4 regions of the Bradyrhizobium quebecense genome follow, and region 4 is predicted to be linked to each of the others. Evidence: predicted binding sites of a transcription regulator. Region 4 holds the regulator's gene; each other region holds the start of a gene.
What was found. Region 4 encodes LexA, which represses DNA repair genes until DNA is damaged. Its sites were predicted from a motif close to TGTTCNNNNTGTGTTCNG; they were not measured.
Positions count from the first base shown of each region.

Region 1: HU230_RS36160 (DNA recombination protein RmuC) is a predicted target of LexA. The motif match lies at 3,293-3,310, and genes of this name have one in related genera.
Region 2: HU230_RS02425 (PA0069 family radical SAM protein) is a predicted target of LexA. The motif match lies at 5,890-5,907, and genes of this name have one in related genera.
Region 3: ruvC (crossover junction endodeoxyribonuclease RuvC) is a predicted target of LexA. The motif match lies at 1,911-1,928, and genes of this name have one in related genera.

Region 1 covers NZ_CP088022.1:7,554,809-7,562,195, reverse strand. The annotation lists gene dapE (succinyl-diaminopimelate desuccinylase) at 1-610, shown strand, start outside; gene truA (tRNA pseudouridine(38-40) synthase TruA) at 806-1,543, opposite strand; gene fmt (methionyl-tRNA formyltransferase) at 1,543-2,478, opposite strand; gene def (peptide deformylase) at 2,644-3,171, opposite strand; gene HU230_RS36160 (DNA recombination protein RmuC) at 3,342-4,550, shown strand; gene HU230_RS36155 (GIY-YIG nuclease family protein) at 4,628-4,933, shown strand; gene HU230_RS36150 (AmpG family muropeptide MFS transporter) at 5,012-6,376, shown strand; gene HU230_RS36145 (hypothetical protein) at 6,557-6,985, opposite strand; gene recR (recombination mediator RecR) at 7,132-7,387, opposite strand, start outside.
Region 2 covers NZ_CP088022.1:475,572-482,958, reverse strand. The annotation lists gene HU230_RS02450 (electron transfer flavoprotein-ubiquinone oxidoreductase) at 1-427, opposite strand, end outside; gene HU230_RS02445 (uracil-DNA glycosylase) at 620-1,429, shown strand; gene HU230_RS02440 (glycosyltransferase family 39 protein) at 1,463-2,968, opposite strand; gene HU230_RS02435 (ribonuclease HII) at 3,293-4,069, opposite strand; gene HU230_RS02430 (VOC family protein) at 4,148-4,594, opposite strand; gene HU230_RS02425 (PA0069 family radical SAM protein) at 4,702-5,868, opposite strand; gene HU230_RS02420 (glycosyltransferase family protein) at 6,032-6,601, shown strand; gene HU230_RS02415 (bifunctional helix-turn-helix transcriptional regulator/GNAT family N-acetyltransferase) at 6,695-7,387, shown strand, end outside.
Region 3 covers NZ_CP088022.1:8,318,798-8,326,184, reverse strand. The annotation lists gene ruvB (Holliday junction branch migration DNA helicase RuvB) at 1-289, opposite strand, end outside; gene HU230_RS39525 (hypothetical protein) at 286-741, opposite strand; gene ruvA (Holliday junction branch migration protein RuvA) at 744-1,361, opposite strand; gene ruvC (crossover junction endodeoxyribonuclease RuvC) at 1,358-1,885, opposite strand; gene HU230_RS39510 (YebC/PmpR family DNA-binding transcriptional regulator) at 2,119-2,865, opposite strand; gene HU230_RS39505 (methyl-accepting chemotaxis protein) at 3,074-4,828, shown strand; gene HU230_RS39500 (methyl-accepting chemotaxis protein) at 4,939-6,363, shown strand; gene HU230_RS39495 (adenylate/guanylate cyclase domain-containing protein) at 6,428-7,387, opposite strand, start outside.
Region 4 covers NZ_CP088022.1:3,018,963-3,026,349, reverse strand. The annotation lists gene HU230_RS14605 (ComEC/Rec2 family competence protein) at 1-1,769, shown strand, start outside; gene HU230_RS14600 (hypothetical protein) at 1,766-1,993, opposite strand; gene HU230_RS14595 (hypothetical protein) at 2,139-2,567, opposite strand; gene lexA (transcriptional repressor LexA) at 2,824-3,528, opposite strand; gene HU230_RS14585 (molybdopterin molybdotransferase MoeA) at 3,772-4,983, opposite strand; gene HU230_RS14580 (HAD family hydrolase) at 4,997-5,635, opposite strand; gene thrS (threonine--tRNA ligase) at 6,674-7,387, opposite strand, start outside.

The DNA.
Region 1 (7,387 bases), 4.2 Mb from region 4:
CCGGCGCGGCTCGCAATCCGGCACCCTGGTCGTCGACGGCGTGCAGGGCCACGTCGCCTATCCGCACCGCGCCTCGAACCCGGTGCCTGATATCTCGCGGTTGATCGTCGCGCTGAGCGACGAGCCGCTCGATCACGGCAGCGCGCAATTCCAGGCCAGCAACCTCGAATTCACCACGGTCGATGTCGGCAACGCCGCGGGCAATGTGATCCCCGGCCAGGCGCGGGCGAAGTTCAACATCCGCTACAACGACAACCACACCCAGGAAAGCCTGCGGCGGCTGGTCGACGAGCGGCTGGCGAAAGCCTGCGGCAACCGCATCCGTGCCCACATCGACTGGCAGCCGTCGAATTCAAACGTGTTCGTGACCCAGCCCGGCCCGTTCACCGATCTCGCAGTCGCCGCGATCGAGGAAGTCACAGGCCGCAAGCCGGAGCTGTCCACCTCGGGCGGCACCTCGGATGCGCGCTTCATCTCGAGCTATTGCCCGGTGATCGAGTTCGGCCTGGTCGGCCAGACCATGCACCAGATCGACGAGCGCACGCCGGTGGCCGATCTGGAGAAGCTGACGCAGATCTATCGGGGCGTGTTGGACAGGTATTTTGCGTAGTCCAGCCGCTTGGCTGGACAAAAATATCGAAAACAACCCCATGCACAGTAGGGATTGGGGTCGCGAGTAGTCCACCTGCACCAGATACAGTCCGTAGGATGGGTAGAGCGCAGTGAAACCCATCATGCGCACCACGGATTCGAAGTGATGGGTATCGCTTCGCTCCACCCATCCTACGAAATCATCGGCGACCGCCTAGTAATCCACCCGCATCAGATAGAGCCCGTCCGGCGGCGCCACGGGGCCGCAGGCGGCGCGGTTGCGGGCGGCGAGTGCACCAAAGAGATCGTCCGCGCTCCAGCGGCCCTCGCCGACCCAGACCAGCGAGCCGACCATCGAGCGCACCTGGCTGTGCAGGAACGAGCGCGCCGACGTCACGATGTTGATCGCGTCGCCCTGGCGCGTGACGTCGAGCTGATCGAGCGTCTTCTCCGGCGACTTGGCCTGGCACTCGGTGTCGCGAAAGGTGGTGAAATCGTGCTTGCCGAGCAGCCGCTGCGCCGCCTTGTGCATCGCGTCGGCATCGAGCGCACGCGGCACGCGCCAGACGCGACTGATGTCGAGCGCGAGGTTCGCGCGGGTGTTGGTGATGCGATAGAGGTAGTGCCGCTTGATCGCCGAGAACCGCGCCTCGAAATCGTCGGGCACGATATCAGCCGCCAGCACGCCGATCGGATTGGGCCGCAGATGCGCGTTCAGCCCGTCGCGAAAGCGGCCAGGCGGAAAATGCTTGGCGATGTCGCAATGCGCGACCTGGCCGCGCGCATGCACGCCGGCATCGGTACGCCCTGCGCCATGGACGCGCACGTCCTCGCCGCAAATTGCCTTGACCGCCGTCTCCAGCGCGCCCTGCACCGTCGGTGCATTGTCCTGGATCTGCCAGCCGGAAAACGGCGTGCCGTCATATTCGATGGTGAGCTTGTAGCGCGGCATCAGGCGAGCCGCGCCGGCGGCTTCAGCGGCGTGCCGCGCAAAAAGTCCGCCGCCTTCATCGGCGCCTTGCCGGCGCGCTGCAGTTCGAGGATCCGGATTGCGCCATCGCCGCAGGCGATCGCAAGATTGTCGTCGAGCACATCGCCCGGTTCGCCCGAGCCTTTGGCCAGTTCGCAGCGCAGGATTTTCAGCCGCACCGGCTCGCCCTCGCCTAAGAGCTCGCACCAGGCGCCGGGGAACGGCGAAAGCCCGTGAATGTGCCGCAGCACCGCATGCGCCGGCTGCTTCCAGTCGATCCGCGCCTCGGCCTTCTCGATCTTGGCGGCGTAGGTGACGCCGTCCGCGCTCTGCTTCGTCAGCTGCAACCCGCCACGCTGCAGCGCGCCCATCGCGCGCACCATCAAATCGGCGCCGAGCGGCGCCAGCGCGTCGTGCAGGTCGGATGCCGTCATACTGTCCGAGATCGGCAGCCGCTCGGCCATCGCGACGTCGCCGGTGTCGAGGCCGACATCCATCTTCATCACCATCACGCCGCTTTCGGCGTCGCCCGCCATGATGGCGCGGTTGATCGGCGCGGCGCCGCGCCAGCGCGGCAATAGCGAAGCATGCAGGTTGAAGCAGCCGAGCTTGGGCGCATCGAGAATGGCCTGCGGCAGGATCATGCCATAGGCGACCACGACGGCGGCATCTGCGTCAAACGCGCGAAACTCCTCGAGCGCCTCCGGTGTCTTCAGGGTTTTCGGCGTCAGCACGGGAATGCCGAGGCGGCGCGCCTCCTGCTCGACCGGCGTCGGCTGCAACTGCAGGCCGCGCCGCCCGCCCGGCTTCGGCGCGCGGGTATAGACCGCCACGACCTCGTGGCCATGGGCCACCAGCTCCAGCAGCGTCGGCACCGCGAAATCGGGCGTGCCCATGAAGATCAGACGGAGAGGCATGCGATCAGGCTCGGTGCCAGTTGGAGTGCTCAGTTATGCCCGGGCTTAAGCGCGAAGCGCGTCTTCGCACAAGAAGCCCCGAGCATCCGTTTTCGGCGACGGCGAAGCAAGACGTGGATGGCCGGGTCAAGCCCGGCCATGACGCGTCTGAGGAGACGGCAACGCCTACTCCGCCGCGCGCTTGGCGGCCTTCTCGAATTTCTTGAAAACGCGGTCGCGCTTCAGCTTCGACAGATAGTCCACAAACAGCACGCCGTTGAGGTGGTCGATCTCGTGCTGGATGCAGGTGGCGTAGAGCCCCTCCGCATCCTCCTCGTGCAGCTTGCCGTCGAGGTCGGTGAAGCGCAGGCGCACCCGCGCCGGGCGCTCGACCTCCTCGTAATATTCGGGGATCGACAGGCAGCCCTCTTCGTAGACCGACAGCTCTTCCGAATGCGAGATGATCTCCGGGTTGATGAACACCCGCGGCTGCGGCGTGGTCTCGCCATTCTCGTTGCGCTTGGCGAGGTCCATGGTGATCAGCCGCAGCGGCTGCGCGACCTGGATCGCCGCCAGCCCAATGCCCGGCGCGTCATACATGGTCTCGAGCATGTCGTCGGCGAGCTTGCGGATCTCCGGCGTCACCTTCTCGATCGGTTTCGACACCAGACGCAACTGCTTGTCCGGCAGGATGATGATTTCTCGTAATGCCATGGCGGCGATTTAAGCTGCTGACTTCATGGGGTCAATGCGCTCAGGAACCGGTTAAGACAGCCTTAACCACGTTTCTTCACGCAACGTTAACCAGGAAATTTAAGGGAGTGTTTACCATAAATGTTCCCTTTTCGTTCGATGGCGACGCCGAATCGGCTACAACTGATGGCATGAACGAGATTCTCCTCACGATTGGCGACCTGCCGGTCCGTGTCTCCGACGCGTTGATCGGCCTTGGCGCGCTGGCGCTGATCCTGCTGTTCGCGATCGCGGTGGTGATCGCACGCGCCAGCCGGCGCGGCGCGGAACTCGCGATGGCCCAGGCCATTCGCGCCGACGAGCTGGAGGAGCGGCTTGCCGACATGCTGCGGGCCCAGAGCGAATCCTCCGGGCGGGTCGACGCCATGGCGCAGGCGCTGGCCGGCCGCCAGGCCGAGATGGCCCGCGCCGTCAACGAGCGGCTGGATTCGGTGACCCACCGGGTCGGCCAGTCGATGGAACAATCGACGCGCAACACGATGGATTCGCTGCGCGTGCTGCACGAGCGGCTCGGCATCATCGATCACGCGCACAAGAACCTGAACGAGCTCACCACCCAGGTGACGACGCTGCGCGACGTGCTCGCCAACAAGCAGTCGCGCGGCGCGTTCGGCCAGGCGCGGATGGAGGCGATCGTCCAGGACGGCATGCCGAAGGGCTCGTACGAGTTCCAGTACACGCTGACCACGGGCAAGCGGCCGGACTGCGTCGTGTTCCTGCCCGACCAGCGCCCACTCTGTATCGACGCGAAGTTCCCGCTGGAGGCCATGACGGCGCTGCACGATGCGCGCAGCGACGAGGAACGCAAATTCGCCAGCCAGCGGCTGCGCGCCGACGTGCTGAAGCATGTCAGCGACATCGCGGAGAAGTACCTGATCCCGGGTGAGACCCAGGACACCGCGCTGATGTTCGTGCCGTCGGAATCGGTCTATGCCGAAATCCATGACGGCTTCGACGACGTGGTCCAGAAGGCCTATCGCGCCCGCGTCGTGCTGGTGTCGCCCTCGCTCTTGATGCTGGCCATCCAGGTGATGCAGCAGATCCTGAAGGACGCCCGCATCCGCGACGCCGCCGACCAGATCCGCAACGAGGTGATGCATCTTGGCGACGACCTCGGCCGCCTGCGCGACCGCGTGCTCAAGCTGCAAAATCACTTCGGCCAAGTGAACGAGGACGTCAGGCAGATCCTGATCTCCGCCGACAAGATCGAGAAGCGCGCCGGCCGCATCGAGGAACTCGACTTCAGCAAGTCCGAGACCCCGATCGAAGTCCCCCGCTTCGTCAAACCCGCCGCCACCGACCTGTTCCCCGCCCCGCGCAAGCTGCAGGCGGGGGAGTAGTATGGCCCCTGATTTCACCTCATAGTCGGTGTCATCGCCCGGCTTGACCGGGCGATCCAGTATTCCAGAGGCCGCAGTTGGGGGCACGCAGCTACTACGTCTACATCCTCGCCAGCCGCATCGGCGGCACGCTCTACATTGGTGTGACAAATGATCTCATTCGCCGTGTCGGCGAGCACAGATTGAAACTCATCGACAGTTTCACAGAGAAATATGATGTGGTGAAGCTCGTCTATTTCGAGCAATTCGATGATCCTGAGAACGCGATCAAGCGCGAGAAGCGGCTGAAGAAATGGCCGCGTGGATGGAAAATCTCCCTAATTGAGAAGGACAATCCGGACTGGATTGATCTTTACCCGGAGATCGCCGGTGGCGGCGGATAGGTCTCTGGGATACTGGGTCGCCCGGTCGAGCCGGGCGACGACACCCTTTTTGCGGCTCGAATCTGCTACCAACGGCCCATGACAGCACCCGAGGCGACGTCAGACACGATTGCAAAGCCGGTGCCAACCTCCTGGCGCGACAGCTTCGCGGTGTATTTGCAGCCGCGGGTGCTGATCGTGTTGCTGCTCGGCTTCTCCTCCGGCCTGCCGCTGGCACTATCGGGCTCGACGCTGCAGGTTTGGATGAAGGAAGCCGGGGTCGATCTCGGCACCATCGGGCTGCTCGCGCTGATCGGTACGCCCTACACGCTGAAGTTCCTCTGGGCACCACTGGTCGACGCGCTGCACGTGCCACTGTTCACGCAGGTCTTCGGTCGGCGCCGCGGCTGGCTGCTGCTCTCGCAGTTGTTGCTGATCGCGACGATCCTAGTGCTGGCGCTGGCCGATCCCGCACGATCGCCGTGGTTCGCGGCCTTCGCCGCGCTGCTGGTCGCGACCGCGTCGTCGACGCAGGACATCGTGGTCGATGCCTTCCGCGTCGAAAGCCTGCCTGAGAGCGAGCAGGCCGCCGGTATGGCATCCTATGTCGCGGCCTATCGCATCGGAATGCTGGTCTCCACCGCAGGCGCGCTGTTCATCGTCAGCGGTTTCGAAACCGCCGGCGTCGCGCGACCGTCGGCGTGGATGTGGGGCTATGTGGTGATGGCCGCGCTGGTCGTGATCGGCATCGTCACCGCACTTGCTGCGACCGAGCCGGCGCAATCGAAAGGCGCAGAGGCGGCCACGCATGCGCAGACCGCAGCCGAACGCGTCTTGCACGCGGCGCTCGGCGCATTCTCCGAATTCCTCAGCCGCAAGGACGCACTCGCGGCGCTCGCCTTCGTGGTGCTGTTCAAGTTCACCGACGCCTTCTCGGGCACCATGACCGCACCGTTCGTGATCGACATCGGCTTTTCCAAGGTCGATTACGCGGCGATCGTGAAGGGCGTCGGCCTTGCGGCGACCTTGATCGGCGGCTTTGCCGGCGGCTTCGTGGCGCGGCGCTATTCGCTCGCGACCAGCCTCTGGATCGGCGGCGTGCTGCAGGCGGTCGCCAACCTCTCGTTCTCCTGGCTCGCGCATGTCGGCGTCGATCAATGGGCGCTTGCGCTTGCGATCACGGCGGAGAATTTCACCAGCGCCATCGGCACCGTGATCTTCGTCGCCTACCTCTCGGCCCTGTGCCGCAATCCGCTGCACACCGCGACCCAGTACGCGCTGCTCACGGCGCTCGCGGCGGTCGGCCGCACCTATCTGTCATCGGGCGCTGGCTATGTCGCCAAGGCCGTCGGCTGGCAAATGTTCTTCGTGATCTGCGTGCTGGTCGCGATCCCGAGCCTGATCCTGCTCGCCTGGCTGCAGCGGCGCGGGCATTTCGATGAGCTGGGGCCGGTGAAGGTTTAGTCCTCCACTGTCGTCACCCGCGAAGGCGGGTGACCCAGTATTCCAGAGACGCCCGTTGCTTCGATGGAAAGGCCGCGGCGTACTGGATCGCCCGGTCCCGTCTACGCCAAGGCTTCGACGAGGCCGCGATCATTGGCGCGCCGAAGCTTCAGCGAAGGCCGCAAGCCGGGCGATGACAGTTTACTTCGCCACCACGCTCCACTTGGTGACGATGGCTTCGCTCATCTCGCCGGCATCCTTTGCGCAGGCGATCTCGTCGACCTTCACCGAGATGGCCTTGCCGGAGAGGCTCTTGAGCTGCGCGGCCTGGGCGTCGTTGGTCGGAATCAGCTGAAAAGTTTCCGGCCCGGTTTCGAGGTTGCAGAGACCGTTCGGCGGCGGCAGGCGGCGCGGCTCGCTGGTGATCTGGTAGGTCGCGACGCGCTTGCCGCGATTCTTGGTGTCGCGCACCTTCATTACGCCGAGTTCCCCCGACAGCACGTCGCCGGCCCGGATCATCTTGCCGGGCTTCTGCGGCGCGTCGCTCTGCTGCGCGATCGCACAGGGCGCGGCGAAGGTGACCGCCAGAAGCGCAACGCCCAGGCGTACGCCGAATCGGTGTGTCGTCATTTGCAGTGGTTCCGTACTTGATTCGTCAGAGCGTGGATGACCGTCCCCGAAACGTCATCCACCCTATCGTTTTGTTTCAGTGCGATCTTTTCGACTTATGAAGGATCGACCGGCAAACGCCGTTGCGTCCGGCTTTCGAGCGCGCGCTAGAACAGCGTCCGCTGCCGCATCGCAGCCGATAGCGTACCTTCGTCGAGGTAATCAAGCTCTCCGCCGACCGGCACGCCATGCGCCAGACGCGTCACCCGCACATTGGCCTCCGACAAGAGGTCGGTAATGTAATGCGCGGTGGTCTGGCCATCGACGGTCGCATTGAGCGCCAGAATGATCTCGCTGACCTCGGGCGCATGCGCGCGCGCCACCAGCTGATCGATGGTGAGATCCTGCGGGCCGACACCGTCG
Region 2 (7,387 bases), 2.5 Mb from region 4:
CGGCGAAGCCCGGATAGATCTCGACGCCGAGCGCTTCCGCCTTTGGTGCGAGCCAGCGGCAGACATTGCCGAGCGAGCCGATATAGTTGTGATGATTGTGCATCAACGGCGGCATGATGAAGTTCGGAATGCGGAACCAGCCTTGCGACGTCGTCCAGTAGAAGCGGTCTTCCTTGACCTGCGTCTTCAGCGGACAGTCCGCGTCCTCGCGCCAGTCCGGGATCAGTTTGTCGAGCGACACCGGATCGATCACCGCACCCGACAGGATGTGCGCGCCGACCTCGGAGCCCTTCTCCACCACGACGATCGAGAGCTCGGGATTGAGCTGCTTCAGCCGGATCGCGGCCGACAGGCCCGACGGGCCGGCGCCGACGATGACGACATCGAATTCCATAGACTCGCGCGGGGGAAGGTCTTCAGCACTCATGATCTTGATCTCAGCCCATTGAGAACGCTTCTAAGCTTTTCAAAAGTCGTTGTTTCCGATTTTTGGCGGAAGGACAACCATGGAATTGCGCTTCCATGGCTTGGCACGGCCCGGATACCGCAGAGAATAATCTTTTCCGAAATCGAGCCTCCACTTTTCTCCTCCATGCTCTAGATTGCAGCTATCATGGCCCTGACGCCCGAGCCCACCCCTACACTGCAGCAATTGCTGGCCTTTTACCTCGAGGCCGGGGTCGATTGCGCGCTTGGCGACGAGCCGATCAACCGGCTGGAAGAGCCCGAGCCAGTTCCCGCCCCCGCCGCGCCGCGTCCAGCTGCGCTCAATCCGCTGCGCCCGCCACCGATGCCGGCCGTTCCGCGCAGCGAAATCACCATCGCGCCGGACGCCGCAATCGCCTCCGCGCGCGAGGCCGCACGCACCGCGCCGACGCTTGAAGCCTTGCGCACGCTGATGGAGACATTCGACGGCTGCGCGCTGAAGCACACCGCGACCCGGCTGGTGTTCGCCGATGGCAATCCACAGGCGCGCGTGATGTTCGTCGGCGAGGCGCCGGGGCGCGACGAGGACATCGAGGGGCTGCCGTTCGTCGGCCGCTCCGGCAAGCTGCTCGACCGCATGATCGCGGCGATCGGGCTCGATCGCAGCAAGGCCTATATCGCCAACGTCATCCCGTGGCGGCCGCCGGGCAACCGGACGCCGACGCCGCAGGAGACGCAGGTCTGCCTGCCCTTCATCCAGCGCCATATCGAGCTGGTGAATCCCGACGTGCTGGTGACGCTCGGCAATCCCTCGACGCAGGCGCTGCTCGGCACGCGCGAGGGCATCATGCGCACGCGCGGCAAATGGATCGATTACGACACCGGCACGCGCACGATCCGCGCCGTCGCCACCTTCCATCCGGCCTATCTGCTGCGCTCGCCGTCGTACAAGAGATTGTCGTGGCAGGATTTGCGTGCGATCGCGAAGGTGCTTGCTTCGTAGGATGGGTAACCCATCCTACAAATCTGCGGATTCTTACCCCTTCGGCCGTACGATCGCCCAGCCGATCCGCAGCACCGGCTGCCGGCCGTTGACCAGCCGATCGAATGAGCGCGGCACTTCCGGCACCAGGCCAGGGAAGCGCTGCGCGAGTTCGGGCGGCGGCGTGCCGGCGGTGTCCTGCGCGCGCCAGACCACGACGCCGCCGGTCTCGTTGAATTTTGCGACCGACAGCCACGGCGTCCGTTGCGGCGCGGCGTCGAGCAGCAGATGCGGACGGCGCCCGTTCATCGCAATCAGGCTGGCGAGTTCGGGATCACCGGCGACCGCGCGCAGGCGGTGGTTGGTACGGCGTTCATAGCTGTCGTCGAAGAAACGTCCCATCGCGGCTGCCGGCAGCGCGGTCGGCACCTCGGTGGTGCTGGTCCAGGGCAGGAACAGCGCCGCCGCCAGCGCGACCGCGGCGGGCGCAGCGACAGCGAAGGCCCACACCGAGCGCAGCAGCCGCTGCCGCCTGAGATGGATCAGGTCGCCGGTCGCGACGACGACCGCGAGCCCCGACATCAGGAGCGCCACGCCGGCGCCGCCGAAGGCGCGATCCAGATCGAACAGCCCGGAGACGAAGCTGCTCACGATTGCCGGCGCGAACGCGAAGAAATAAACGAAGTGCTGCGCCAGCGGACTGACCGGCGGACGGTAGATGATCGGGGCATCCTCACGGTCGCGGGCGAACCAGCGCGAATTGAGGATCGCCAGCAGCACGATCGCACCCGTCGCCACGATCAGCCCGCCGAGCACGACGCCCCAGCGCAGCGCGCGCGCCTTGAGATCGGCAGCCGCGGGCAAGGCCGGCAGCGCCAGCACGTCGGCGCGGACCAGCCAGATCAGATAGGGCAGCGCCAACACGATGATGACCAGCAGCGCATAGAGCGGATCGACCGCGCGCAGCGTGCGTCGCCCGCGCTCGGTTGCGAGCGCAAAGCCGACCACGAGCAGGATCATACCCAGCGCCGCCGGCGTCGTCAGCAGCAGCAGGCCGCAATCGATCGACCAGGCGAACCAGGCAGCGCGCCGGTCCAGCCCGATCAATTGCCAGGAATGCAGCAGCAGGAGCGCCCACAGCGGACGCGCCAGGATCAGCGGCCCGAACTCGACGCTTGGCGAGGAAAACACCACGACCGTCATCGACAGCAGCACCGCCAGCACGCCCTGCGGACCGCCGACGATGGCACGCGCCAATTGGTAGAAGGCGATGAAGGTGGCGATCTCGCAGACCTGCGCCAGCAGATAGACCCCGAACACGTGATTGCCGGCCGCGCGGAAGGCGATGTCGGCGAGCCAGAACGAAAGCGGCGGCCCCATGTCGGTGCCGACCTGATATTCGCGGCCGAAGGCGAGGACGGTGGCGAGATTGCCGGGCGGGCTGCCGTAGAAGATCAGCGGCACGAGCAGCCAGATCGCGGCCTGCACCAGCACCACGACCCACACCACGAGGCGCGGCCGGGCGCGGATCAGTTCGACAACCAGGGAGGTAAACCGCATGAAACGCCTGAAATGCCCCAGCCACCGCGTCAGCGGCGCCATCTGATCCCTGAAGGTTTTGATAAACGGCGGCGGCGGTCGAGGCAACCGGGCGCGGATGGATCCACGGTGCAAAGTTAAATGCAGGTGTCATGCCCCGCGAAGGCGGGGCATCCAGTACGCCGCGGCTTCTCGATCGAAAACGACTGTCTGTGGAGTACTGGATCGCCCGGTCCCCTCTCCGCCAAGGCTTCGACGAGGCCACGCACCCCTGGCGCGCCGAAGCTTTTGCGGAGGCGGCAAGCCGGGCGATGACAGCGGTGGGTGGATTGGCGCCGTCGCGCGCTATGCCGCCGCGGATGCCGCGGCTTCGCTTTCGGCGTCCACCTTGAACAGGTCAGGCTCGGCCGGGACCGGGAAGTGCTTCAGCCGCGCGGCGACGACGGGGGCGAAGAAGCTGCGGTGATGGCTGCTCGGCCCGAGCCGGTCCAGCGCCTCGAGGTGCTCGGGGACGCCATAGCCCTTGTGCTGCTCGAAACCGTAGCCGGGGCAATCCAGCGCCAGCGCGCACATCAGGCGGTCGCGCGTCACCTTGGCAATGATCGAGGCCGCCGCGATCGAGGCCACAATGCCGTCGCCGCCGATCACGGCATCACAGTCGCAGGGGGTCGCGAGCTTGTCGCGGCCGTCGACGAAGACGTGTTTCGGCATTTCCGGCAGCGCATGGACGGCGCGCGCCAGCGCCCACAGCGAGGCGCGCAGGATGTTGTCGCGGTCGATTCGCGCCGGCGAAGCCACCGCGACCGAGAACGCGGCGGTCGCGCAAATCTCCTCGAACAATTCCTCGCGGCGCTCGGCGGTCAGCCGCTTGGAATCATCGAGCCCCTTGGGAACGCGAGCAGGATCCAGCACCACGGCGGCGGCGACCACCGGACCAGCCAGCGGGCCGCGCCCGGCCTCGTCGCAGCCGGCGACCGGCCAGACGCCCCGCTTGAACAGCGCGCGCTCGCGCCGAAAGCTCGGCCGCGTCACGGCGATGACGCGCTTGTCCGGCCCGGCTGATTTGGCCGGCGCCTTTTTCGACGTGGCTTTTGACGCGCTTTTGGAGTTATCCCGAATCATGCGGGGATGGTGATCAAGCCGGCTCCCCGGCGCAACCGGGAACCCGTCGCCCTTCCCCGTTATTCAATTCGGCTCGCTCTAATCCGGGATGGACACCCGCCTGTTCTCGAGAACCTCGAAGCCTGGCGCGCGCACCACTTCCCAGGCGTGGCCGTCGGGATCGCCGAAATAGCCGCAATAACCGCCATAGCTCGTCGGTTGCGCGGGCTTGAGCAATGTGGCGCCTTTCGACAGCGCAAATGCCATCACGCGATCGACCTCGGCATCGTCGTTGCAGTTCCAGGCAATCGCAACGCCGTGGAACGCTGAAGGCCGCGGCTGATCCGGCAATCCGGCATCGGCGGCGAGCAGATGCCATGGGAACAGCCCGAGCACGCTGCCGCCGGTCTCGAAGAAGGCAACCTCCTCGCCGGTCGCGCGCATCTTTCTGGTGAAGCCGAGCGATTCGTAAAAGGCGATGCTGGCGCGCATGTCGCTGACGCCGAGCGTGAGGACGGTGAAGCGGGCGGGCGGGGCGTTACTCATGTTTACCTTTCCCGTCATTGCGAGCCAAGCGAAGCAATCCATCGTACCGCATATACCTGAGCGTGGATTGCTTCGTCGCTTCGCTCCTCGCAATGACGCCTGTGGTATCAGAACAAACTGAGCTGCAGCCCGCTGCGCTTCGGCTTGGCGAAGTGATCGGTGGTCAGCTTGGTGCGCCGCTTGTTGAGGCCGAGCTTTTCGCAGGCGATCTCGAAACGGCGGCCGATCATCCAGGCCATCGGGCCGGTGCCCTTCATCCTTGTGCCCCATTGCGAGTCGTAATCGCGGCCGCCGCGCATGTCGCGGATCAGCGTGAAGACATGACGATAGCGGTCGGGATAGTTCGCCATCAGCCATTCGCGGAACAGATCGCGCACCTCGAGCGGCAGCCGCAGCAGCACATAGCTCGCCTCCCTGGCGCCGGCATGCACGGCGGCATCGAGGATGCGCTCGATCTCGGAATCGTTCAGCGCCGGGATCACGGGCGCGACCATCACGGTGGTCGGGATACCGGCATCCGCGAGCCGCTTGATCGCCTCGAGCCGTTTCGACGGGGTCGAGGCGCGCGGCTCCATGGTGCGGGCGAGTTTCGGGTCGAGCGTCGTCACCGAGAGCGCGACCTTGGCGAGATTGCGCTTGGCCATCCGCGCCAGGATGTCGATGTCGCGGGTCACCAGCGCCGACTTGGTGACGATGCCGACCGGGTGACCGGCGCGCTCCAGCACCTCGAGGATGCCGCGCATGATCTTCCGTTCGCGCTCGATCGGCTGATACGGATCGGTGTTGGTGCCGATCGCGATCATCCGCGCCTCGTAGCCTGGCGCGGCAAGCTCCTTCTCGAGCAACTCGGGTGCGTCCGGCTTGGCGAACAGCTTCGACTCGAAGTCGAGGCCCGGCGACAGGCCGAGATAGGCGTGGGTCGGCCGCGCGAAGCAATAGACGCAGCCGTGCTCGCAGCCGCGATAGGGATTGATCGAGCGGTCGAAGCCGATGTCGGGCGAGTCGTTGCGGGTGATCACCTTGCGCGAGGTGTCGAGCGCCACGGTGGTCTGGAACGGCGGCAGGTCGTCGAGGCTCTGCCAGCCATCGTCGAAGGCAACCCGCGCCTCGGCCTCGTAGCGGCCGCTGGCGTTGGACTGCGCGCCGCGGCCGCGCCGCCGCTCGCGCTCGATCGCGACCGCAAGCTCGGGAAAAGGGGTGGCTGCACCCGCCGGGTTATCGGAGGGCGCCGTTACCGGCGGGTGCTTGAGGGCATGAGAGGATGCTCGGCTCATGCTTTGAAGCTAACACAGCCCGAGAACAAATCAAGAACGCGAGCTGAGAAAATCCACAAAGTGATGGCGTAAAAATCTGCAGGCGAAAAGGCTGCTTTGAATATGACAAGGTGATAACACGGCCGGAGTTTCTCCACCGTTTGAGCCAGCGAAGCCTCAAATCATGCTGAGCGTGATCATCCCCACCGACGGAGTCGAGCGCACCGCGGTCGCAACGCTGGCCGCGCTGGTGCCGGGCGCGGCCGCCGGCGTCATCCGCGAGGTACTGCTGGTCGACCGCGCCAATAGCGACGTGATGGAGCGCGTTGCCGACATCGCCGGCTGTCACTTCCTGCGTTTCGAGGGCACGCGCGCCGCGGCGCTCGCGGCAGGCGCCAGGCAGGCGCGTTCGCCCTGGCTGATGTTCCTGCATCCGGGCGCGGTGCTCGATGCCGGCTGGATCGAGGAGACCACCCAGTTCATCCAGATGGTGGCGGCAAGCGGCAAGGACCGCGCCGGCATCTTCCGCTACGCCCGCGCGCCCTACACCGACCCCGGTCTGCGCGACGGCCTCAAATTCGTGGCCCGGATGATCACCGGCCCCTCGGCCGAACAGGGCCTTCTGATCGCGCGCGAGCATTACGAGCGGATCGGCGGCTACCGGCCGGACGCCCGCCGCTCCGAGGCGCGGCTGCTGCGCCGGCTCGGCCGCTCCTCCCGCACCATGCTGCGCAGCAGGATCATGGTGGCGTAAGGCATAGTCAAGCCAAGCAGGCACCGGTTCGCGCCAAGCAACCGCGTTAGAAAGCGCTTGCGGATTATTTGATTCCGTCAAATAATATGTTTGATGAAATCAAACTCCCATGACGCCGCTCTCGAGAGCCAGGTCGCCGCGGTCCGCGGCTTCAGCCGGTTCTATACCCGCAAGCTCGGCATCATCGAGCCGAAGCTGCTGCATTCCCCGTTCACCTTGCAGGAAGCGCGGATCATCTACGAGCTCGCGCATCGCACGGATTGCACCGCGACCGATCTGGTGCGCGATCTCGACCTCGATGCCGGCTTCGTCAGCCGCACGCTACAGGCACTGCAGCGCCGCCAGATCGTGACCCGCAAGCCGTCAAAGGCCGACAAGCGCGTCAACGAGGTGGCCCTCACCGCCAAGGGCCGCACTGCTGCCGCCGATCTCGACCGCCGCTCGCGCAACGAGGTCGGCGCGCTGCTGAAGCAGATGGACGGCGACCGCCGTGCGGCCGTGGTGAGCGCCATGAGCACGATCGAGCAGTCGCTGGAGCCGCCGGCCGGGAAGCCGGTGGGTTTCCTGCTGCGCAGTCACCGCGTCGGCGACATCGGCTGGGTGATCTCGCAACAGGGACGCGCCTACGCGGAGGAATATGGCTGGGACATCAGCTACGAGGCATTGGTGGCCGAGATCTGCGCGCAGTTTCTGCGATCGTTCGATCCGGCCCGTGAGCATTGCTGGATCGCGGAGGTCGACGGCGAGCCGGTCGGCTCGGTCTTCCTGGTCAACGGCGGCGACGGA
Region 3 (7,387 bases), 3.4 Mb from region 4:
CGAGATCGCCGGCCTTCGCGATCACAGGGCCGGAGGTGGCACGGAAGCCGACACCGAGCTCGCGCGCGACGATCTGCGCCAGCGTGGTCTTGCCGAGGCCCGGTGGACCGACGAACAGCACGTGATCGAGCGCCTCGCCGCGCTTCTTCGCCGCCTCGATGAAGATCGAGAGATTCTTGCGCGCCTGGGCTTGGCCGACGAACTCCGACAGCGACTGCGGACGCAGCGCAGTGTCGCCGACATCGTCGGAGCGGCGTTCGGGCGTGACCATGCGCGAGGGCGTGTTCATATCGGATAGCCGCTGAACCGGTTGCTGATCAATCGTGACAATTGAACTCCCACGAAGAGCACCAGAGTTGTGGCCAGCAGCACTGGAAATGCAGTCAACTCCGCCGATCCGGATATCACGACGCTGCTCATTAGCATCGACAGCGCTGCGGCAATAAGAACATTCCACCAGACCACGCCGCCGCGAATTTGACCGACTGCAGCAACCAGCGTCGCCACGAAGATTGCGGGCATCGACCAGATTTTCAAGCCAAGCAACGCAACGTCAAGCGTATCGTGCTGAACCGAGAAACACCGCGCCACGCGGCTCAGCAAGCACCATGAGGCGGACAGGCCGAACAAGACCAGGACTCCCGTGATCAGGCAGCCGCAAAAGATGACAATCAGGGCGTAGGCCCACCATGTCAGCGAACGGCTCTTCGACTTTGCAGCCGCTCCGGCCTGCCGATCCACCCTCACTTCGACAATTCCTTCAGGCCCAGCCGGATCAGCTGCGCGGTCTCGGCCTTCTCGCCGGCGCTGCGGGAGGCGGCGGCGATAGCGGCGGCGGCCTGCGGCTGGCCGTAGCCGAGATTGACCAGCGCGGAGATCGCATCCGTCACCGGGCGCGGCGCGCGGTTGTTGTCGATCGCGCCGGACAGGTGCACCACCGCGGGATCGACATCGGCGAAGCCCGGCGCCTTGTCCTTCAACTCGCTGACGATGCGCTCGGCAACCTTCGGCCCGACCCCCGGCGTCCGCGCCACCGCCGCCTTGTCGCGCAGCGCGATCGCATTGGCGAGATCGGTCGGCGGCAACGTGCCGAGCACCGCGAGCGCGACCTTGGCGCCGACGCCCTGCACGGTCTGCAACAGGCGAAACCACTCGCGCTCGAGATCGCTGCGGAAGCCGAACAGCTTGATCTGGTCCTCACGGACATAGGTCTCGATCGAAAGCACGGCCGCGCCGCCCGGCTGTGGCAGCGCCTGCAGCGTACGGCTGGCGCAATGCACCTGATAGCCGACGCCGCCGACGTCGAGGATCACGTAATCCTCGCCATAGGAATCGATCAGGCCCTTGAGCTTGCCGATCATAGGCTCGCCACCCTGAGCCGCAGCGCGGTGCTCTGGCGATGATGGGCGTGAGTGATCGCGACCGCGAGCGCGTCGGCGGCGTCGGCGGACGGCGGCTCGGCTTTCGGCAACAGGATCTTCAGCATCACCTGGATCTGGCTCTTCTCGGCATGTCCGGCGCCGACCACGGTCTTCTTGACCTGGTTCGGCGCGTATTCGGCCACCGAGATACCGAACATTGCGGGCGCCAGCATGGCGACGCCACGCGCCTGGCCGAGCTTCAGCGTGGCAACGCCGTCCTTGTTGACGAAGGTCTGCTCGACCGCAGCCTCTGCCGGTCGGTAGTCGCCGAGCACGGCGGCAAGCCCCTCATGGATCGCGAGCAGCCGGCTCGCCAGCGGCAGGTCGTCCGGCGGCTCGACCGAACCGCAGCCGATGTAGACCAGACGGTTGCCCTCGGTCTCGATCACGCCCCAGCCGGTCCGGCGGAGACCCGGATCGATACCGATGATGCGGACGGGAGAGCGAATCGGCTGCGATGTCATGGGCTAGTGATACCGCCTGCGCGGGGAGAACGAAACACAAACGGAGGTCCGTCCCCTGCCGCGGTCGTTGTGCTCGGCCTCGCTCGTCATCCCATCCTTGCTTGTCATCCCCGGCAAAAGCGGGGGTATCCAGTACGCTGCGGCCTCGCGGATCAAACGACGGTCTCTGGAATACTGGATCGCCCGAAGCGAACCGGGCGATGACAACGGAGTTCGGGGTGATGAACGGGCGCTTACCCGCCCATCTTCGCGAGCAGCGCGTCGGACACCTCGAAATTGGCGTACACGTTCTGCACGTCGTCGTGCTCGTTGAGCAGGTCCATCAGCTTCAGCAGCTTTTCGCCGGTCTCGTCGTCGACCGCGACGGTGTTCTGCGGCTTCCAGGTCAGCGCCGCCTTGCGCGGCTCGCCAAACTTCGCTTCCAGCGCCTTTGCGACTTCGCGGAAGGTCTCCTGCGAGGCGTAGACCTCGTGACCGGCTTCGCTCGAGACCACGTCGTCGGCGCCGGCCTCGATCGCGGCGTCCAGCATGGCATCGTCGGAAGCGACCTTGGCATCGTATTCGATGATGCCGGTACGGTCGAACATGAAGGCGACCGAGCCGGTTTCGCCGAGATTGCCGCCCGACTTGGTGAAGAACGAGCGGACGTCGGAAGCGGCGCGGTTGCGGTTGTCGGTCAGCGCCTCGACGATGACGGCGACGCCGCCGGGGCCATAGCCCTCGTAGCGGATCTCGTCATAGTTCTCGCCCTCACTGCCCAGGGCCTTCTTGATGGCGCGGTCGATATTGTCCTTGGGCATGTTCTCGGCCCGCGCTGCGACCACGGCGGCGCGCAGCCGCGGGTTCATCGCCGGGTCCGGGGTGCCGAGCTTGGCCGCCACGGTGATTTCGCGGGCTAGCTTGCCGAAAAGCTTCGACTTCTGGGCATCCTGCCGGCCCTTGCGGTGCATGATGTTCTTGAATTGGGAATGGCCGGCCATGCGACGTCTCTTCGAGCGTAGGGTCTGAACAGGGGTGGAAAACGCGGCCTTATAGGCCCCTGGCGGTCAAAATCAAAGGTCGGCAGGGGACGTCCGGCGGGGGAATACTACCGCAAGCCGGAATATGAGGCACTTGTTAACCATGACTTCATGCCCGGATGCGAGGATCACCCCGTCCCGCCGCAACTTTCCAAGAGCCCCCATCCCCATGGCGTTCGGTTTGTTTCGAAAGCAAATGCCGGAGCCGGCCGCGCCGCAGGTTCCAACCGCGGCCGCTGCGGCTGAAGTCCCGACCGAGACTGATTCGGCCAAGGATTCGTCCGGGGAAATCCTGGAGCTGCTGGAACTCGAGCTCGGCGCGATGATCCGCCAGCTCGAGCGCGCCGCAGGCTCGGTGGCCGACGGCGCCGAGGCGACGGCAGCCAAGCTCGCGACCATCCGCGCCCGCACCGACGCGCTGACCGGCCGCAGCAGCGATGCGCAGAGCACCGCGACGACGTTCTCCGAAGCCGCCGACCGCTTCACCCATTCCGCCGAAGGCATCGGCGCGCAAGTGCGCAGCGCCAGCCAGCTCGCCGACGACGCCGCGGCGGCGGCGCGCGAGGCCACCGCCAATGTCGATCGCTTGCGCGAATCCTCGGCCGCGATCGGTAATGTCGTCAATCTGATCGCGCAGATCGCGCGGCAGACCACGCTGCTGGCGCTCAACTCGACGATCGAAGCGGCGCGCGCCGGCGCCGCCGGCAAGGGTTTTGCGGTGGTCGCCACCGAGGTCAAGGCGCTGGCGGTGCAGACCCAGAGCGCGACCGAAGAGATCACGCGCAAGATCGAGGCGTTGCAGAAGGACGCCACCGGATCGGCGGACGCCGTCCACCGCATCTCGCAGGCGATCGAAAAGATCCGTCCGGTGTTCGAGAACGTCAACGGCGCGGTCGCCGAGCAGAACCAGATCACCGGCGAGATGGGCCAGAACGCGGCCTCCGCCTCCCACTTCATCGTCTCGGTCGGCACCAGCGCCGGCGAGATCGACTCGGCAACCCGCGAAGCGGCCGCGCACGGCGACAATGTCGCCAAGGCCGGCAAGGCGGTGACCGCCTTCGCCCAGAAGCTGAAGGCGCGCTGTGCAGTGCTGCTGCGCCAGGACGAGCGCGGCGATCCGCGCAAGAACCAGCGCCTGCCGTGCAGCCTCACGATCGAGATCACGACCGCGCGCGGCATGATCACCGCGCCGGTCTACGAGATCGCGATGGACGGCATCCTGATCGGCGGGCCGGATGCCGAGAGGCTGCCGGCCCATGAGACCCTGACCGCGACCTTGCAGGACGTCGGCGCCTGCCGGATCAGGATCGGCGATCGCTCCAAGGCAGGCAGCCAGGCGCGCTTCGAGGCGGCGACCGCCACGCTGCGCGAGAAGATCGAAGACCGGATGTGGGCGATTCACGAGGAGAACGCCGAACTCGTCACCCGCGCGATGGAAGCGGGTCGCACGCTGAGCAAGCTCTTCGAGGACGGACTGGCAAGCGGCGCGATCACGCTCGCCGACATGTTCGACACCGACTATGTCGAGATATCAGGCACCAACCCCGTGCAGTATCGCACCAAAATGCTGGATTGGGGGGATCGCTCGCTGCCCGCTCTGCTCGAGGCGTTCCTCGCCAAGGACAAGCGCCTGGCGTTCTGCGCCACGGTCGACCGGAACGGCTATCTGCCGGTCCATAACAAGATCTATTCGCAGCCGCAGCGGCCGGGCGACGTGGCCTACAACACCGCCAATTGCCGCAATCGTCGTATCTTCAACGATCCCGCGGGCCTCGCCGCCGCGCAAAATCAGCGCGCCTATTTGGTTCAAAGCTATGCGCGCGACATGGGCAACGGCACCACCGTGATGATGCGCGAGATCGACGTGCCGATCCGCGTCCGCGGCCGGCACTGGGGCGCCTTCCGCACCGCCTACAAGCTTTGACCAAGCGCGAGTGCACGCTCAGGCAAGACCGGCGGAGCGAATCACGCTTTAGACTGGAATGGGGAATGCTGCAGCGGCGTGACGGACTGCTGTAACGGAGGAAACGCGACATGTCGGCGGCGCAGCTTGCAGTGCTGGATACGTCATCGAACCGGACACTGGCCGAACGGCTGGTCGACCAGCTCGCCGACCGGATCGGCGGCCTCGGGGTCGAGCTTGCCGACATCGCCGGCAACGTCCAGGAGGTCGCGAACCGCGTCTCCAGCCAGTCGGAGCGGTTCCATCATTTGCAGGAGACCGCCGAGATCATGGTCTCGGCCAATCACGACATCGCCAATGCATCGCAGGCGGTGCAAACGACCGCAGCCGCCGCGGTTGGCCAGATCGCCGAATCGCGCAACGCGGTCGAGACGGCGGTCAGCCATATCGCAGAGCTCGTCGCGGCGGTCGGACGGATCGAGGCGCGGCTCGCCGCGGTCGGCTCCGCGCTGAGCCAGGTCGCCAAGGTCTCCGGTTCGATCGAGGCGATCGCCAAGCAGACCAATCTGCTGGCGCTCAACGCCACGATCGAGGCCGCGCGTGCCGGCAATGCCGGCCGCGGCTTTGCCGTGGTCGCAAGCGAGGTGAAGAACCTTGCCGAGGCGACGCGCCAGGCGACGCATCAGATTTCCGACACCGTACGCGATCTCGACGGTCAGATCGGCAGCCTGATCGGCGAGAGCAGCGACGCCTCGCTGCGCGCCAAGAGCGCCGGCGAAGGCGCCCGGCAGATATCGGGCATCATCATGCGCGTGCAGGAGGGCTTTTCATCCGTCGGCGCCGAGATCGGCAGCGTGGCGCGCGCCGCGACCTCCAATCTCGGTCATTGCGACACCGTGATCGCGGAGCTGAACGAGCTCGCCAAGGGCGTCGATCTCTCCTCGCGCGACCTCAAGCACGCCGACGGCCGCGTCGCAAAGCTGCTCGAGCTGTCCGAGAGCCTGATCGTGACCATCGCCGACAGCGGCGTCGAGACCAGTGATGCGCCGCTGATCCGCGTCGTGATCGACACCGCGAAACAGATCTCGGAGCTGTTCGAGCAGGCCATCGCAAGCGGCGAGATCACGCTCGCGCAGTTGATGGACGAGAAATATCGCGAGATCGCGGGCACCAATCCGAAGCAATATCTGACCGACTATGTCAGCTTCACCGACCGCGTGCTGCCTGCGATCCAGGATCCGATCCAGAAGACCGATCCGCGCATCGTGTTCTGCGTCGCCTGGGCGCGGAGCGGCTATCTGCCGACCCACAATCCGAATTACCGGCTGCCGCAGGGACCGGACCCGGTGTGGAACAACGCCAATTGCCGCAACCGCCGGCTGTTCAACGACCGCGCGGTGAGCAAGGTCGCGGCCAATACCAAGCCGTTCCTGCTGCAGACCTATCGCCGCGACATGGGCGGCGGCAAATTCGTGCTGATGAAGGACGTGTCGTCGCCGATCTTCGTGAACGGCCGCCACTGGGGCGCGTTCCGGATGGGCTTCCGGCAGGGCTAGGGCTCGTTGTTTGGACGCGCTTTCTTCACGCGCACCGGAATCCACTTCGCTCGAAACGCCTTGGCTATTCCGGCAATCCTGCGTCGCGCAACGCGGCGCCGATCTCGCCACGCAGTGCGGCATCCCGCACCGGAAACGCCTCGCTGATATGCGAGGTGCGGAAGCCCGGATGCACCCGCAACAAACGAGCGATCGCCTTTCTCGCCTCCTCCGCATCGCCTGCGCGGATCGCGTTGATGATGAAGGCGCCCAATGAATGCGCATTGGAGTTGAAGCGCAACGACCGTCTGGCAACCTTGCATCCCTCCTCATAACGTTCGAGCCAGAAGTAGGCGTGCGCCATGCCGATCCAGGCGCTGACGCGCAAGGGATCGAGCGGACTAAGCCGGATCATGTGGTCGAAACTCTCGATTGCGCGTTCGGTCTCGCCGCACATCAGCAAGACCCAGCCGCGCGAATACCAGGCGAATCCAAGATTGGGATTCAGTGTGATCGCCTCCTCGACCATCGACGAGCCGAGGTCGTAGTCATGCCCGAGATAGGTCAGCACGTGGCCGGCCGTCGACTGCACGAACGCATCCTCCTCGCCGAGTCGCGACGCCAACCGTGCGTGCTTGACGGCCTCGAACCGCTCCGGGCCGTCGAGCGGCGAGCCGGTGGTGGCCTGCCGGGCCATCCAGGTCCACGCCAGCATTGCATGCGCCGCGGCGAACTGCGGATCGAGCTCGATCGCGTGCTTGAACAGCTTGTAGGCATCGGCGAGCGAGGTGCGCTGATGAATCAGCGCCATGCCGCGCAGGTAGAGGTCGTAGCTGTCCAGCTTGTCCGTCGGCTTCTGCCTGACACGCTCGAACTCGGCCTGTTCGAGCCTCGGCGCGATCAGGCCGACCACGTTTGAGGTGACCTTGTCCTGCAAGCCAAAGACATCCTCGAGGTCGCCGTCGAAACGGTCGGCCCAGATATGGTTGCCGGTCGCGGCCTCTATCAGCTGACCGGTGATGCGGACACGGTTGCCGGCCTTGCG
Region 4 (7,387 bases):
TCGAGCGCGTCAGACTCTCGGTGAAGAAGGGCACCGCGCCCGAGGTCGGCAGCTTCGTCGAATTGAAGGCGCGGCTGATGCCGCCGCTGGGGCCGCAGCGGCCGGGCTCCTATGATTTCGGCCGCGATCTCTATTTCCAGGGTATCGGAGCATCCGGTTTCGCAATGGGCGCGGTGAAGACCAGGGAGCCGCCGGCAACTGGTGGCCTTGCGTTGCGCTATGCCGCCTTCATGCAGTGGCTGCGCGATGCCATCGACGCGCGCATCCGCACCACCCTCGACGGGGATCAGCGCGCGATCGCAACCGCGCTGCTCACCGGCCGGCGCGATGCGATCACGACGCCGGTCAACGACGCGATGTTCATCTCGGGCCTCGGCCACGTGCTGTCGATTTCCGGCTACCACATGGCCGTGGTCGCGGGTGTCGTGTTCTTCACTATCCGCGCGCTGCTTGCGCTGTTTCCGGCGCTGACGGCGGGACACCCGATCAAGAAATGGGCGGCGGCGGCCGCGCTCGTCGCGGCGGCGTTCTACCTGCTGCTGTCGGGAGCGGAGGTCGCGACCCAGCGATCGTTCTTCATGACGGCCGTGGTGCTGATCGCGGTGATCGTCGACCGCCGCGCGATCACCTTCCGCACGCTGGCGGTGGCGGCGCTGATCGTGCTCGCGATCGCGCCGGAAGCGCTGGTGCATCCGAGCTTTCAGATGTCGTTTGCAGCAACGCTCGGGCTGGTGGCGCTGGTGCAGATCGGGCTGCCGAACCTGCTGGCGTCACCCGATCATTCGGCGACCGCGCGGGTTGCGCTGTGGGGCGGGCGCGAGCTCACGATGCTGATGCTGGCCTCGCTGGTGGCGGGGCTCGCGACCACGCCCTACGCCGCGTTCCATTTCCACCGCGTGACGCCCTACGGGCTGCTGGCGAACCTTGCGGCGATGCCGGTGGTGTCGGCGGTCGTGATGCCGGCCGGCCTGCTCGGGCTGCTCGCCATGCCGTTCGGCTTCGACGGGGTGTTCTGGGCGATCATGGGTTTCGGCATCGACTGGATGATCCTGGTGACGCAATGGGTCGCGGCGCTCCCGGGCGCAGTCGGCCGGATGGCGGCGTTCGGGGTCGGACCGATGATCGTGGCGAGCGCCGGCCTCGTCCTTCTCGGGCTGTTGCGCACGCCGCTGCGCTGGTCGGGTGCCGTGCTGCTGGTGGTCGCCTCGGTCTGGGCTGTGCGGGTGCCGCAGCCGGACGTGCTGGTCTCCGCCGACGGCCGCAACGTCGCAGTGCGGGGCGGCGACGGCCGGCTGCATGTGATGCACAGCGCGAAGGACGCATTTCTGGTCAAGGAGTGGCTGGCAGCGGATGCTGACGCGCGGACCGCCACGGATTCCTCGCTCGGCGAGGGCGTCTCCTGCGATCCGAGCGGCTGCGTGACGCAAGGGCCGGGCGGCTCCTTCGTTGCGCTGGCGAGCCGGCCCGAGGCGCTGGCCGACGACTGCGAGCGTGCGGCGCTGATCGTGACCGCGCGGCCGGCACCGCGGGACTGCGCGGCCTCGGTGATCGATGCCGAGCGGCTGCGGCGCCACGGCGCGCTGGTGCTGCGGCGCATCAGGGACGGCTACGCCATCGATGCGGTCAAGCCCGGAGGGATCGACCGGCCATGGTCGCCAGCGGTTCCCGGCGATGGCGAGAGCGAGACCACGCTGCGCGCACCCGCCAGCGCCCCCCGGCCTGCCGTCGATGCGACGCCGGCCGAGACCGATTTGCAGGGCGAGGATTAGCCGTTGTCGGGTAAGGGGCCGGTCGGCAGCTCGAACAGGCCGAGATGGTATTCGTCGGAGTCGGGGCCCGCGTCGGGCTTCTTGACGAGGGTGAAGGAAGCCTCGGGGAATTGCTCCCAGACCTTCAGGTCGTCAGCCGTCACCGTCAGCCAGCCGAACCGGAACATGTAGCGACCCGGCTCCGTGACGCGTCCAGCCTTTTGCCATGTGACCTTGTCGACCACCACGCACGTCCTCCGTGCCCGATGATGCGCCAAGGCGCGCGCCGACGCAATTCTCCAGCCGCGCCCCGGAACCCGGCGTCCGGGGTCGCTCGAAATCGCTTAGGTCATCCGCCGCCGAACAGCTCATTCCGCGGCGACGATGCGCTCAACCCAAAAACAGCGACGCAAATGCGGAGGGCCGCCGCTCCACAACCTTCGGCTTCTGCTCGACCGACGGATGCAGTGCCGGCAATTGCAGCACGCTGACGCGTTGTCCCTCGACGAGCTGGGTCACCAGCACATGGCTGCCGTCGGGGAATTCGACCGCGTCATGATGGCGATCGGGAACGTCGGGCTCGACTTCGTTGAACACGCCGACGCGGAAGTTCATCGTCTTGGTCCAGATCCAGCGGCTGTCGTAGCGAACGTTCTCGGCGAAAGCGAGCTCGGTGCCCGGCAGCATGCAGACCGCGACAGTGGGATCGGTCTCCGAAGCAAAGCCGCGGGTCGACGTGCCGCGGAAAGTCGTGGTGATCAGCGTCTCTCCAACAATGGCGGGGCGCGACGCCACGGCGTGCAGACTATAGTCACACATCGGATGGCTCCTCAAATCGAGGTAGCGACCCGTGCCTCTCCTTGAGGCATAGGGCCTCTACCAGAGTGGACGATAGCGAACGAGTGTCTCCTCGTTTCTGGGCGATTGTACGACTGGTCGCCAAACGCTCCCGATCACAAACACGCGACGCTGCGTGAGAGGTATCGGAGCGCATCGGGCAAACAGCACGTTACGCTATCATTCAAGGAACGATCCGATGTGTCGCTCGTTCCCGGCCGCCGCAAGTATTTGAAATTCAGTATTTGCGATAGAGGCCGATCAGCTTGCCCTGGATGCGCACCCGGTTCGGCGGCAGGATGCGCACTTCATAGGCGGTGTTGGCCGGCTCCAGAGCGATTGATGCGCCGCGGCGGCGGAAGCGCTTCAGGGTGGCTTCCTCCTCGTCGATCAGCGCCACCACGATGTCGCCGGTGTTGGCGACGTCGTTGCGCTGGATCAGCGCCATGTCGCCGTCGAGGATGCCGGCATCGACCATCGAGTCGCCGCGCACTTCCAGCGCATAGTGCTCGCCGGAGCCGAGCATGTCGGGCGGTACGCTAATGGTGTGGCTGCGGGTCTGTAGTGCCTCGATCGGCGTACCGGCGGCGATCCGGCCCATCACGGGGACCGCGACCGGACGGTTGCCGTCGTCCTCGGCGATCGGCGGCGTGCTGGTGCGCTTGCCGAGGGTGCCTTCGATCACGCTCGGGGTGAAGCCGCGGCGGCCGTTACCGCCGCCGGCCGAGAGCTCGGGCAGCTTGATGACCTCGATGGCGCGGGCGCGGTTGGGCAGGCGGCGGATGAAGCCGCGCTCTTCCAGCGCAGTGATCAGGCGGTGGATTCCGGATTTCGAGCGCAGGTCGAGCGCATCCTTCATCTCGTCGAACGAGGGCGGTACGCCGGCCTCTTTCAGACGTTCATTGATGAAACGCAGAAGTTCGTACTGTTTGCGCGTGAGCATCTCGAGTATTCCCCCGGTTGGTAGCGTCGTTCGATTCCGAGACTCTTCAGGTGGGCCTACAGGCGGGGCCAGTCCTCAGGAGCACGGTGCTCATCACGAGCGCTCCCTCGCGGCTTCCCATTTGTACACACCCGTACTCGAAACAAATCATGAACGGACACTATATGTTCGATATGTGTTCCGCAACCACTTAATTTCCGGTGAACGCATCCGGCGAGCGCTCAAGCGATGCGGTCTCCGCTGTCACTCGGGCAGCGTCAGGATCTCGCATTCGCTGCCTTTGCCGGCGGCAGGCGCAAACGGCGGACGCACGAGAAGTGCCCGTGCCGCAGCGAGATTCCCGAGCAGCGACGAGTCCTGCTGCATCACAGGCGTTGCGATCAGCGTGCCGTCCTCGCGCTCCTCGAGGCGTGCGCGCAGATAGTCCTCGCGCTGGTCGTTGGCGGCGAGGTCGCGGCCGAGCACTGCGCTCGCGCGGCGGTGATGAATCGCTTTTCGGCCGCTCAGTGCCCGAATCAACGGCACCAGAAACAGGAAGGCGCAGACATAGGAGGACACCGGATTGCCGGGCAGGCCGATCACCCGCATCGCGCCGAGCCGGCCATGCATCATCGGCTTGCCGGGCCGCATCGCGATCCGCCAGAACGCCATCGCGACGCCCTCGGCCTCCAGCGACTGCTTGACCAGGTCGTGGTCGCCAACCGAGGCGCCGCCGGTCGTGATCAGGATGTCGGCACCGGTCTCGCGCGCCCGGCGGATACCGGCGGTGGTGGCCTCCACCGTGTCGGCGGCAACCCCGAGATCGACGGTCTCGGCGCCTTCGGCGCGCGCCAGCGCCCGCAGCGCATAGCCGTTGGAATAGACGATCTGGCCGGGGCCGGGCGTCGAGCCCGGCATCACCAGCTCGTCGCCGGTCGCCAGCACCGCGACCTTCGGACGGCGGTGCACCGGGAGGTCCGGATAGTTCATGGCGGCCGCCAGCGACAGCGCGCGATCGGAGAGGCGGCTGCCGGCATCGAGCAGCACGTCGCCTTCACGGAAGTCGACGCCGGCCGGGCGGATGTGCCGTCCGGCGGTTGCGGCCTCGGTAATCGTGATGTGGTCGCCGTCGACGGCGGTGTCTTCCTGGATGATGACGGCGTCGGCGCCATCGGGGATCACGCCGCCGGTGAAGATCCGCACCGCTTCGCCGGGGCCGACCGTGCGCTCGAACGGCCGGCCGGCGGCGACTTCGCCGATCACTTTGAGCCGGACCTTCAGATCACCAGCGTCGGCCGCGCGCACGGCATAGCCGTCCATCGCCGACATCGGCTGCGGCGGCTGGGTGCGCCGGGCGGCGAGGTCGCGCGCCAGGGTGCGGTGGTAGGCGGCATCGAGCGCGACCATCTCCTCCGGCAGCGGTTCGGCGCCGGCGAGGACGGCGGACAGGGCATCGGCAACCGGCATCAGGGCCACGCTCGGAGCTCCTTCAATCCAAATGTTCAATACCAAGTGCAGTCAGAGCCCTCGCCACGTCATCCGTCGATGTCACGTGGATGGCATGAAGGCCGCGCGCCCGCGCGCCCTCGATGTTGGCGGCCAGATCGTCGAAGAACAGGATCCGCGACGCCGGCACGCCGATGGCTTTTACCACATGATCGTAGGCCTCGGCGTCGGGTTTCCGAAAGCCGATCGTCGAGGACAGGAAGACGGTGCGGAAATGGCTGAGCAGCTCGGTATGGAGGACGGAGAAATGCGCGACGTGGGCCGGATTGGTGTTGGAGAAGGCGTAGAGCGGCATCCACTTCGCGGCGGTCGCGAGCAGGGGTGCAATCCCCGGCATCTCGCCGGCGAAGATCGCATTCCAGCCTTCGAGGAACTGCGCATCGGTGAGGTTGATGCCGAGCGTCCGGCGCAGGTTTGCGAAGAACGCCGCGTCGTCGATCCGGCCGATCTCATGATGCTTGAAGCTGTCGTCGACGACAAATCGCGTCGCGAGGTCGGCCGGCGCGCAGCCGGCATGCCGCGCCCAGTGCGCCATCACCTTCTCGAAGTCGATGTCGAGTACGACGCGGCCGATATCGAACAGCAGCACGTCGACGGAATCGGGAGAGAGTTGCGAGGTCATTGCGTGAAACCGTGTACGAGAATTGCGGGCGGGCGGCAATGTCCTCGATTTGTGCGGCAGGCATGCGACGACAGGGGCGGGGTGTCGTCCTTGTGAAAGCAGGCTCACGGCCACGGCCAAACTTTCAATTCCGCGCTCCTCAGGACGACGGTGATAGAGACGAACGCGAGATCTCCCCAATAGTCGTCCTGGCGAAAGCCAGGACCCATAATCACCGCGTTCGGTGATGAACGGGATCGCGGCCCCAGCTCGCGCAACAATGGGCACGTGGAGTAATGGCTCGTGGCTTCGCCAGGACGACGATGAGGACGGTTCTCGCCGTCATTGCGTGGTGTCATCGCCCGGTGCGATCCGCACGCGGCTTTCCCTGCGCCCTCTTCAAGAGAGAGCCCCGAGCGATGAGTTGAACTTCCGATAAAGCGAAATATCTTTGCGGTGGAGGCTCGCGCCGACGGGCAGATCAGTGATTGGGCCTTACGGGCTTCCGATGCGCAGCAAATTGGCTGCTGGGCGCATCTCTCACATCCTGGAAAGCGCCAGGCCGAGGTAGGCGATGAGCGCGCCGGTGCTGAGAATGACGACGACGAGTGCCTGCTCCGAACGTGCCTGTAGGGTTTTTCGGCTCACGGCGATGACGCTCCATCCTTCATGATCATGCTGTCCAACTCACGTCGGCTGTTATCCGTTCCGGTTCCTGCCCGGGAACTTTCATCAATGTCAGCCGCGCGGGCGCGCTAGGTCTCCTCGCGTTCCAGGCCAGAAACGCGCAACGCCGCCCGCATTGAAATACGACGGGCGGCGTTGGTTCTAGCCCCAGGAGGAATGGCAAAATCCTGGCGTTATGGATACGCGCGAGCGAGCAATAAGGTTCAGTCTCCGATCCGTATGAATCCGGTACTCCAAAGGAGCAAAGGAAAGCGCCGGGGGCGAGGTCTAGGATGGTGTGACCAAGTTGCTCTGGCCTCAGCGTGTACCCCCTCGCTGGGGCCTTTCTTTGCGTCGCGGATCCCGCGGCGCCGGGCTGCGCGCAGCGAGTTTTCAGTCGGCGACCTGACCCGGACAAGCACGCTGTCGAAGCGCCCGGACGGCGTCATCCAGCGGCAAAACGGAAACGGCCCCGGCGCGCTCGCGGAGGCTCACGGTGCCTTGTTGCGCTTCACGCTGCCCGACGACGGCCACGACTGGAATGCCCGCTTCGTGTGCGGCAACGATCCGTCGCGACAGGGTGTCGGCGCTGGCGAACAGGACGCCTCTGATGCCTTCAGCTTCGAGCGCATCGAGAACCTTGACCGCGTATCCGGAGTGATCACGCGAGATCGGCGCGACCGCGACCTGGTCCGGCGACAGCCAGAACGGCAGCGCGCCGGCATGATGTTCAAGCAGCATCGCGATGACGCGACCGATTGAACCGAATACGGCATGGTGGATCATCACCGGGTTCGCGCGATCGCCGTCCGGTCCGACATAGGACGCGTTGAGACGGCCCGGCAGAACGCTGTCGAGTTGAACCGTTCCGCATTGCCAGGATCGGCCCAGCCGGTCGCGCAGCGCGAACTCCAGCTTCGGCCCATAGAAAGCGCCTTCGCCGGGCTGGATCTCGTACGACAGGCCGCATTGGCGCGCCGCCGCGGCAAGGGTCGCTTCCGCCCAATCCCATAATTCGTCCGAGCCGGCGCGCGCGGCCGGCCGGGTGGAGAGCGACACCTCGGGCGCCGGGAAGCCGAACTCGGCATAGACTTCCGAGAGGAGCGC